2 regions of the Anaerobacillus sp. ABR4_321 genome follow, and region 1 is predicted to be linked to the other one. Evidence: riboswitches for the same ligand, from Rfam matches in the RefSeq annotation. Region 1 holds a riboswitch; the other holds the start of a gene.
What was found. A riboswitch is a leader RNA that binds a small molecule or an ion and turns the genes downstream of it on or off. The one in region 1 is predicted to bind cyclic di-GMP.

Region 1 (5,302 bases):
ATCGCTAAAAAGAAACTAGTCTAACTTATCGGAAGTTCTTAGGTAACGGAAACTATTCGTAAGGGTGTTATCATGATGGCGAACAACCATGAAAACGTAAATGAAACCTCAGAAATCAACATGAATGATGAGGAGAAAAAGACAAAGAATAAGAAAATAAAAGAGCGTATGCCTAGAATTCGGTTGATCCCGATTTGGCTGCGCCTTATTCTCGTTGTACTGCTTCTTGCCTTTTCACTGGCTGCAGGAGCTATGATTGGATACGGGGTCATCGGAGAAGGGAGCCCGGGAGACATTTTCAAAAAAGAGACCTGGGTGAAGATCTCTGATATTGTTAAGAAAGAAACGGAGTAAAAGAAGGGAGCACTCGTGATGATGGACATTCAAGATATCAAATCGATCATTCCACATCGCTATCCTTTTCTACTTGTCGACAAGATCGTTGAAGTAGAGGAAGAAGTGAGAGCGATCGGAATTAAAAACGTTACAGCCAACGAAGAATTTTTCAACGGTCACTTTCCTGATTACCCTGTCATGCCAGGTGTTTTAATTGTAGAAGCACTTGCGCAGGTAGGTGCGGTTGCTATGCTTAAGAAGGAAGAGAACCAAGGGAAGCTTGCTTTCTTTACAGGCATCGATAAATGCCGCTTTAAGAGACAAGTTAAGCCAGGTGATCAGCTCCGCTTAGAAGTTGAGATCATCCGTATTAAAGGACCTATGGGCAAAGGAAAAGCGACAGCGACGGTCGATGGTGAAGTTGCTGCGGAAGCGGAAATCATGTTTGCCCTCAAATAACGATCTTTCAAGCATCTCGAATTTCGAGGTGCTTTTTTTAGTTCAATTGTAAAAACGTTGTGCGATTTTGTTAAGCATTTAAAGGCTTTATTGAGACTCTGTTAATTGCCACACATGGGAGAATTTTGTTGTTATGATTTGGTCAACCGCTTATTCAGTAGCCGCGGTCAAACTTGGTTAGGGAGGAATTTTGATAATGAATAAGAAATTCATGGCCAAAATTGCAACTTCGTTTCTAGCTGTTATGCTCATCACTGCTTGTAGCGGTGGAGAAGAAGAAGGAAACAATAATACGACCAATAACGGAAGTAATACGGAAGAACCTGCTTCGAACAACGGATCCACTAACTCTGAGAATTCTGCTGAATAAGTTGTTAAACTCCCGTCCACTCCAGGCGGGAGTTTTTCATTAGTCTTTCTTGTTTAATTGCCACTTCCTAAACTCGAGAAATTCCTCAAAGTCTTCTTTCGTGATGCCAGACCGCATCGCTTCTTCGATCAACAACTGCCATTCTGGGTCCAGATTGGACTCTCTGCCTTCGAATTCACCATCTTGAATGAACACATCCATAGGCACCTTTAATACAGTAGCAATTTTTTCGAGAAATTGTATGGATGGGTTCGCCTGCTGGTTGCGTTCGATCGAGCTGAGGTATGATTTTGCTACGTTAGCTCGCTTCGCTAGTTCAGTTAATGAAAGCCCCATGCGATTTCGATAAAGCTTAATTTTTTCACCTATCATCCCCAATACCTCAACTTTATTAGTATTTGTATATTATTATCTTATCAAGAACGTAATGTTCTGTAAACAGAACAAAAGTCTCAAAATAATGCATAATAAATGGAATTATAAGAAAAATAAAGTATAAATTAGTAAATTACAGAATTTGTTCTAAATTACAATTAAAATAAAGAATTTTCAGTCTTTTATATTCTTTCCGGTAGGCTTATATTAGAGTTATATTCTAAATAAAGAACAATATGTTCTTTATAATGTCGGTTTATGGAGAAAAAAGTAAGGAGGTAAAACATGAGGGCGTATGGTGGAGAAAAATTAGACTTAGAGTGGATCACCCTTATTTCAAAAGCAAAAAAGTTAGGGCTTAGCAAAGAAGAGATTAGACAATTCCTGGATAATTCCTCAAAAAAATAAGGGGGAATTAAGATGATTAAGCTAGGAGATCGCACGTTTGTATCCTACATCACGGGAAAGAGAATCAAGGTTGTTGCACTCGATGAAAGGGCCGGCAAGCTTTATATTAATGATGAATACAAAGGGCGCTGTGACTTAGACTTTATTCTTAACAAGATTAAGGAGCTCGAATTACATGAGGATAATAGAAGATGGCTATTTGAGGACGAGCGGAAACTTTATAACGAATTAAGAGAGATCATTAAGAATCAGGTTATATCCTCGAACTTGGAATGAGTAGATTTTCGCAACCTTTTGTTCAATCCACCATGTACTATTTGGCATCCTGTAATGCCATCGATGGCGTCATTACATACTGGGGCGTACAGAACAACGTGATAGAAGAGGCAAATCCACTGATGAACTTATTATTTACGATTCATCCATTTGTCTTTTTAGGTTTTAAAATAACATTGTCCATTTTACTTGTGTTTATAGGGAGCATAAAGATTAAATTCCAATCGCGGTTAGTAAGAGTACTGTTGATCGTTGCAACAGTACTTTATACTGCATTAATAATTTATCACTCTTACTGGCTCTTTTTACTTTGATATAGTAAAAAGAGCCTTCGCTTGAGGCTCCCGTATGAATCGATTATTTGTCGCTTCCTTGCTTTGCACGCCACTTGTTAAATTCAAGGAATTCCTTAAACTGTTCTTTACTAATACCAGAATTCATCGCTTCTTTAACAAGTTTTCTCCACTCTGAATCCAATTCACTTTGATGAATGAGGTTATCTCCCTGAAGAAGTACCTCTACAGAAACATCTAATACTCCTGAAATCTTCTCCAAAAACTGAATAGAAGGGTTAGATTGTATGTTTCGTTCAATTGAACTCAAATAGGATTTTGCTACACTAGCGCGTTCAGCTAATTCAGAAAGTGAGAGGCCTTTACGTAATCGATACTTCTTTACTTGCTCTCCTATCATGTCTTACCCTCCCATACTTCTACGTCACTCTCAGATACTAAGTATTATATCAGTATGGTTATGTTCCGTAAATAGAACAAAAGCGGCAATCGCTCACTACTCACTCTCCACTCTCCACTCCCTAGAGTCTTTTACTTTTTTTCCTTTCTAATAAAAGCTTTCACCTCTTCTACTGATAAACCTAATTCCTTGGCAGAAAGGATTAGGAATACCCACTCATCATCAAGCCTTACTTTTTCATTTGTTTTCATCCTCACTCCTCCTTTAAGTTCCAGGTAGTTCAGCCATCTTAGGAATCATATACAGACTCCCTTAGATCTGATAACTTTGCGATCTACTTTTTTCAAAGTAGGTTGCCTTTTACTGGAGGATATCCACTACTTTAGAACTATGTATACGGATAATGTCATATTCTTATCATAGTATGAATGTTTTAAGAAATTTGTTGTTTTTTGGAAGCTAAAACAACTTTTTTTGTCATTTCTTAAAAAGTACCGTTGAAACACGAAAGAACACTAGTGATGTTTTTAGACTGACCCACCGAAAGAATGGGTATAGAAGGAAGACGAGGAGGGATATTCATGAAGAAAATTGCGGTGATTACAGGTGGCGGATCTGGTATTGGAGCAGCAGCTGCAAAGCGGTTCGCAAAGGAAGGCATCACAGTTTGTTTGTTCGATGTAGAAGAAAGTCGTGCAGAAGAAGTAAAAGAGGAGATCATCTCCCTAGGCGGTGATGCGTTCGCATATGAAGTCGATGTGTCTGATGAAGACCAGGTTGTCAGTAAGCTTCAAGAAGTAAGCGAAAAAACTGGTGCGATCGATTATCTCTTTAACAATGCTGGAATCAACGGGACGCTTCAACCGATTGAAGAAATGAGTGTAGACAATTGGGATCAAACGATTCAAACGAACTTGAGAAGTACGTTTCTCATGGTGAAGCATACTGTTCCATATATGAAGAAGAACGGAGGGAGTATGGTCATCACAAGTTCGATCAATGGAAATCGAACGTTCTCGAACTTCGGGATGTCTGCATACAGCACATCGAAGGCAGGGCAAGTTGCGTTTATGAAGATGGCTGCGCTTGAACTAGCGAACTATAACATAAGAGTGAACGCGATTTGTCCTGGAGCGATCGAAACCAATATCGATGAAAATACGGATCAAAAGGAAAGTGTTAAAGAAATTGAAATACCTGTAGAGTATCCAGAAGGTAGCCACCCGTTAGAAGAAAAAGCAGGAAAGCCTGAACAAGTCGCTGATGTCGTTTATTTTCTCATTTCAGATGCATCGAGTCATGTGACGGGAACAGCGATGTACGTTGATGGAGCTGAGTCACTTCTGTAGCTTGACGTAAGAACGAACCGTCGCTAAGTTGGTATAGAGGTGATTGAAGATGTTTAAAAAGGTACACCATGTTGCCATCATATGTTCAGATTATCAACGCTCGAAAGATTTTTATGTGAATGTACTGGGATTAACGGTATTAGAAGAAACGTACCGGAACGAAAGAGAGTCATACAAACTTGATCTAGCGGTTGGAGAGCATACGCGAATCGAACTGTTCTCCTTCAATTCCGCTCCTCTGCGCCCAAGCTATCCGGAAGCACGTGGACTTCGGCATATTGCATTTGAAGTGGACGACATCGAATAGGCTGCACAGGAGCTTAGAAGGAAAGGTGTCACTAGCGTTGAAGAAATTAGAGTAGACGAGTTAACAGGGAAGCGGTTCACCTTTTTTCAAGATCCAGACGAATTACCTATCGAAATGTATGAAAATTAGCACATTTAACCAAAAGGAGTTGATTACCTGCCAAACCTGTGGCATCATAAGTTTGAAAGCGTTTGCTTATTTAGTGAGATGGTTTTTGTGCAACTTTGCGCAATCGATTTCACTAACGTTTTTGTGCAAACGGTTTCACAAACTGTAGATTTAAATTAAAGGGGGATATCGATGAAACGGCGTAATCGAAAACGGCTTTCTTTGTCGCTAGCAATCGTACTCGTGTTGCAGTTGCTGGCAGGAGCAATGCCGGGTGTCGAAGCTGCAACGCTTACGAGTCCGGTAATCGAAGGATCGAGCGCAACGTTCAACTATCAGGGAGACGGTAGCAAGACGTCTGTCAAAGTCGCTGGTGATTTTACGGATTGGGAAAACGGCGCTCTTGAGATGACGAAAGGTGAGGGAGATGTCTGGAGCCTTAAAGTCGATGATCTATCGAACGGAATGCACCAGTACAAGTTTATCGTCGATGGTGAATGGATGAAGGATCCTCTCAATTCTAATGGAGGAGAAAACAGCGAATTTCAAATCGGCGATGCGGATGCGAAACGTACCGTTACACTAGTCGGTGATCTCCAAGATGAGCTAGGTGCAGAAGCT
Region 2 (5,302 bases), 1.7 Mb from region 1:
CTACATAAAAGTCTGCTCCATCTGCAGTATTTTGAAATAAACATGTTTTCATCCCAACTTCTTTCGCTGGAATGATATCTAATAAACGGTCACCCACTGCTAAATCTATTTCATGCTTGTTATGTAAATAACGATAAGAAGCTGCGTCTGGTTTTCTTGGATATCCATCATCGCCTGCTACAAGATCGGCAAAAAGATGCTCCATATTAAAATGCTGAAGAATGGTGATGACTTCTTCCCTTGGTTTGTGAGTCATGATGACATTAAGGTCTGATTTGTTCAGAATTTCCGTAACACCTTCAAAAGGAGGCTTCTTATCAGGAGAAAGGGCGTTATCTAACACTCTGAATTCTTCAACTTGTTCCATTGTTAATCCAAATACATTTGTTGCATGCCGAAATGAAACTTTTAACTCTTTCAATATCTCTTCATTTGAAACATGTTCAGGAACAAACCGTTTCATAATACTAACAAAAGCTGGATACGTATCGAATAACGTGCCATCAAAATCCCATAAAATCTTCACGACTTCACTCCTTTACGTTAATCCTAAAGAAAAGCCGCTCGATCGAGCGGCTCTTTCATTAAAACTGAGTTTTTTCCTCTAAAAAGTTCTTTAGTTCAGAGATTGGCATTCTTTGTTGTTCCATTGTATCTCGGTCTCGTACAGTTACTTGCTTATCTTCAAGGGAATCAAAATCGAACGTAATCGCAAATGGTGTACCTACTTCATCGTGTCTGCGGTAACGTTTACCGATCGATCCAGCTTCATCGTAATCCACCATGAAATACTTCGCAAGTTCAGCGTGAACTTCCCTAGCTTCATCCGATAATTTCTTTGAAAGTGGCAATACTGCTGCTTTAAACGGTGCTAAAGCAGGATGAAAATGCATGACACTACGAGACGTGCCATCTTCTAATTCTTGCTCTTCGTACGCTTCGATTAAGAATGCTAGTGTAACGCGGTCTGCCCCTAATGATGGTTCGATGCAATAAGGAACATAGCGCTCGCCTGTTTGCTGATCGTGGTACGTAAAGTCTTCGTTCGAATGTTCCATGTGCTTTTTCAAATCATAATCTGTTCTTGAAGCAACTCCCCATAGTTCACCCCAACCGAATGGGAATTTGTACTCGATATCTGTAGTTGCATTACTATAATGAGAGAGCTCATCTTCAGCGTGCTCACGAAGGCGGATATTATCTTGATCAACGCCAAGATTCAATAGCCAGTTCTTACAGAAATCTTTCCAATACTGGTGCCATTCTAGTTCATCTCCAGGTTTACAGAAGAATTCTAACTCCATTTGCTCAAATTCACGCGTACGGAATGTAAAGTTACCAGGTGTAATCTCATTTCTAAAGCTTTTTCCGACTTGTGCAATTCCGAATGGCACTTTCTTTCTCATCGAACGCTGCACGTTTTTAAAGTTCACGAAAATACCTTGTGCTGTTTCAGGGCGAAGATAAATGTCGCTTGTACTTGAAGTCGTTACCCCTTGCTGTGTTTTAAACATGAGGTCAAATTGACGAATCTCTGTAAAGTCTTGACTGTCACACTCTGGGCACTTAATGTTATGATTTTCAATCAACCGCTCCATCTCTTCAAACGATAATCCGTCAGCAATCATTTCGTTGCCTTCTTCAGAAAGTGCATCTTCAATCAGCTTATCTGCACGATGACGTGTTTTACAGCTCTTACAATCAATCAATGGGTCGTTGAAATTTCCTAGGTGACCAGATGCAACCCAAGTTTTAGGGTTCATCAAGATTGCCGCATCCAGTCCGCTATTGTGAGGAGACTCCTGTACGAACTTCTTCCACCACGCTGCTTTGATGTTGTTCTTAAGTTCTACACCTAATGGACCGTAATCCCAAGTGTTCGCTAAACCTCCGTAAATATCGGAACCAGCGAAAATAAATCCTCTGTGCTTTGAAATGGCAACGATTTGTTCCATCGAAATACTCATCTAAATCTCTCCTTTTTATCATTGTCTAACAACATAAAAAGCTCCCGTCCTCGGACAAAAATTTGTCCGGGGACGAGAGCGTATGCACCCGCGGTTCCACCCCAGTTGATGTGAAAGAACACATCCACTTTACGGTATCAACTCCAGACCGCCGTTTCACTAGACCTTTTTCGGGCTTCCACCGTCCCCGAATCTCTATAAAAAGGGTTACCTAGCTACTATCTGTCCTTCACAGTTGTTAGCTTATATATGTAATTGATATCACATATGATACAAAAAAGTTTCACTTAAAGTCAAGCGCAATCTACTCAGTATTCATAGACTACCCACTTGCCTAACTGTTTACACACATCAGATTCTTTACTTCTAAAAAAAGAGCTATCAATCGATAGCCCTCCGTTTTTGTATACGCACAGGTGTTGGATCTTTTTTGCGGTCGAGAAATGCTCGGATTTCATCTTTTTTCAACCCGATTTCTCGTGCAACTTTCATCAGCATTACCCACTCTTGATCAAGTGCTTGTTCTGGCCTGGTTTTAATCATGGCCACCCTCTCCTCCTTTGATATTTCCAGGAGGACCAGCCGTCATCGTTGAATGTTCTCAACATTAGACCTGTGTCTTTGCGTCCCATTCTTTAGAATGGTTTGCCTTTTTCTGGAGAGTTAGAACAGACACGCACTACAATGTAACGGCAGTGCTAAATCAATAGTAAAAGGGACTAAAAAATGAGAAAGTTTAATAGTTTATACAATTATACTATATTTTAGCAATAATTCAATATATTTTGTATCGATTCTAACACTTTATCTTCTGCATCATAAACTAATCATGTATGATCTTGCTAAAGCTTGATCAGGGAGGGAATCGAATGGAACGAAATCAGATTGGAACCGCATGGCAAGGCACTCACGTCGTTTTACTAAGGTGTACTCCCTTAAACAAAGTTGTAGGATTTTATCCTAGTCTCCATGCACCTACAGAACCTGTAAGTCATCTTTGCAGTGAAGCATTATCGACATACCTCAGCATCGGTTATGTCATATCACATGTACATTCATTACAGGACGGAACGGTCGAGTATATCTTGACAAAAAATTAAAACAGCCCGTCGAGATTGCCTCGACAGGCTGTTTATTAAAAGTCAGATAAGTAATCTTTTACTTGATCTGGATTCTTTGTGTTGGCACTATGAAGATGCCCAACTTTTTTTCCATCTTTATAAACGAGGAGACTTGGAATACCCATCACTTCATTTTCCTCTGTTATTTCAGGGAATTGCTCAATATCAATTTGTGCCCATTGTTTATCGCTATGTTCTTTGATGATATCGTCGATAAATAAGTCAAGGCGTTTACAGTCCGGGCACCAATTCGCTTCGTATTTTAATATCGTCACTTTAGAATCATTGATTAGATTATCATAAGATTGTTTTGATTCGATTTGTTGCATGTAAATCTTCTCCTTTACTCGTTACTATAGGCTAGTATAACTTACAATAAGATCATTTGTCTGTAATTGTGATTACAGTTTTCTATAAAGAGATACCAGTGTTAACGAGTGCTCCAGAAATAACCATGTGGCCACATTCATTAGGGTGTATGCCATCAAAGGACAAAAGCCGTTCTTCATTGCCCTCAAACAAACGATAAGCATCTGCCACTTTTACATCATTATTCTTTGTACATGTTACTAGATTTTGATTAAATCGATTGACCCAATCTTTTGCGAATGAAAGATGAGGATAAGGATTATACAAATTAACGATTCGAATCATAGCAGGCTTCTTTACTGTCATCGATAGGTGGCTTACAATCCAATTCATGTTTGTACAGCATTCTTCGAGCGCTTTCTGGAAAACAGCTTCTTCCTTATTTATAGCAAACTCTTCAGCTGCATCGATCAAATCATTTCCACCGGCCGTAATCGTAATAACATTGGCATGTTCGATCGGTAACGATTGCTCTAGCCAGTCTCTAACGTCGCGAGTAGTTGCTCCATTTCTTGCATATTTTGTTAGGAGAACATTTTCTTCTAACTTATCAAAGATAGCCGAACGATAGTAATCTGGAAAAGTCGGTGAAAAAAGGATTGTGCCTGTACCTAATGTAATAGAATCTCCAATAGCCGAATAAAGAAGATGCGACAAACCATCACCTCTTTCCAAAGATGATTTACTATATTCATCGCACCTATAAAAAGTTCATCTCAACATTCGAGTGATTCTGTATTAAAGTGAACTCAGAGCAGACTTTATTGTTATAGACAAGCAGCGGTACAAGGAATTCTCCGGCCAATTGATAGAGATCTTCTTGTCTTTCTGGCTGTTCAAGGACATTCACTTCATCAAAGGAAATACCTGACTGCTTAAGGAGTCTTTTTGTTTTCTCACATTCAATGCAACTTGTTATCGTGTATAATCGAATATGTTCCATGTTAGACAAGTACCCTCCTAACAATTAGAGTATAACGGTATACGATTTATGATAATGTAAGCTATCTTACTCGTGAAAATGACTTGATTTAAGAACTGAAGGTGATCTTATGGATAAATTGACGATGCTTTCCCAGATAAACTTATTTGATGAAATGGAAATGAATGATTTAGTACAGATCGATCGTGTTAGCGATATGAAGCCAGTTAAAAAAGGAACCATCATCGTAGGACCTACAAAGCCGATGAAAGCGTTATTTTTATTGAAACAAGGAAATGTACGTTTGTATCGCTCCAATGATAGCGGAAAACAATTAACGGTCGATATTCTTGGAGATGGCAACATTTTTGGAGAAACCTCTAGTTTCTCACTAAGTGATGATTCTGTTTATGTTGAAGCGATGACAGACGTTTATTTATGTATTATCGGAAAAGAACAATTTGAAACTTTGCTCTCAGAAAACCCCAAGCTCGCCATAAAATTCATTGAAATACTGTCTTCACGCTTAAAAGAAATTTATGAAATGAGTGAAAACATTGCACTCAGAAGTGTAAAATATCGGGTGTTGTCTTTACTATTAAAACTTAGTGAGAAATTTGGAAAGCGTAAGAACGAATGGCAAACGATCGAGATCAAGCTTACACATTACGACATGGCTACGATGATCGGTTCTACTAGAGAAACTGTCAGTGCCACAATAGGAGACTTGAAAAAAGCTGGATACATAAAGAAGAACCCGTTAACTTTCGCCATACATGCTGAAAAAGCTAACAATTATTTAAGTGAAAATGGAGAGTAAAGATCAGAAATCTACAAACTTAAGCTGCCGAGGAATCCTCGACAGCTTTTTTAGTCATAATGATACTCTATAAAATACAAATCGAATCATTATGATTGCGTTT

Region 2: linked by a shared signal. The riboswitch ahead of ACXADT_RS13715 (anti-repressor SinI family protein) and the one ahead of sinI (DNA-binding anti-repressor SinI) in region 1 are both predicted to bind cyclic di-GMP.

What each region holds. Positions count from the first base shown of each region.
Region 1 is NZ_JBSWTK010000001.1:932,223-937,524, forward strand. It holds gene mreB (rod shape-determining protein) at 1-24, shown strand, start outside; gene ACXADT_RS05070 (DNA-directed RNA polymerase subunit beta) at 76-354, shown strand; gene fabZ (3-hydroxyacyl-ACP dehydratase FabZ) at 373-795, shown strand; gene ACXADT_RS05080 (hypothetical protein) at 992-1,165, shown strand; gene ACXADT_RS05085 (helix-turn-helix domain-containing protein) at 1,205-1,537, opposite strand; gene ACXADT_RS05090 (anti-repressor SinI family protein) at 1,826-1,948, shown strand; gene ACXADT_RS05095 (hypothetical protein) at 1,961-2,224, shown strand; gene ACXADT_RS05100 (DUF5658 family protein) at 2,221-2,538, shown strand; gene ACXADT_RS05105 (helix-turn-helix domain-containing protein) at 2,582-2,917, opposite strand; gene sinI (DNA-binding anti-repressor SinI) at 3,049-3,168, opposite strand; cyclic di-GMP riboswitch class I at 3,189-3,285, opposite strand; gene ACXADT_RS05115 (SDR family oxidoreductase) at 3,499-4,266, shown strand; partial or broken gene gloA2 (SMU1112c/YaeR family gloxylase I-like metalloprotein) at 4,316-4,702, shown strand; gene ACXADT_RS05125 (alpha amylase N-terminal ig-like domain-containing protein) at 4,874-5,302, shown strand, end outside.
Region 2 is NZ_JBSWTK010000001.1:2,641,607-2,646,908, forward strand. It holds gene ACXADT_RS13705 (HAD-IA family hydrolase) at 1-526, opposite strand, end outside; gene ACXADT_RS13710 (glycine--tRNA ligase) at 585-1,967, opposite strand; gene ACXADT_RS13715 (anti-repressor SinI family protein) at 2,349-2,510, opposite strand; cyclic di-GMP riboswitch class I at 2,537-2,627, opposite strand; gene ACXADT_RS13720 (hypothetical protein) at 2,837-3,067, shown strand; gene ACXADT_RS13725 (thioredoxin family protein) at 3,103-3,417, opposite strand; gene ACXADT_RS13730 (SGNH/GDSL hydrolase family protein) at 3,500-4,114, opposite strand; gene ACXADT_RS13735 (glutaredoxin family protein) at 4,158-4,400, opposite strand; gene ACXADT_RS13740 (Crp/Fnr family transcriptional regulator) at 4,510-5,199, shown strand; gene ACXADT_RS13745 (hypothetical protein) at 5,289-5,302, opposite strand, start outside.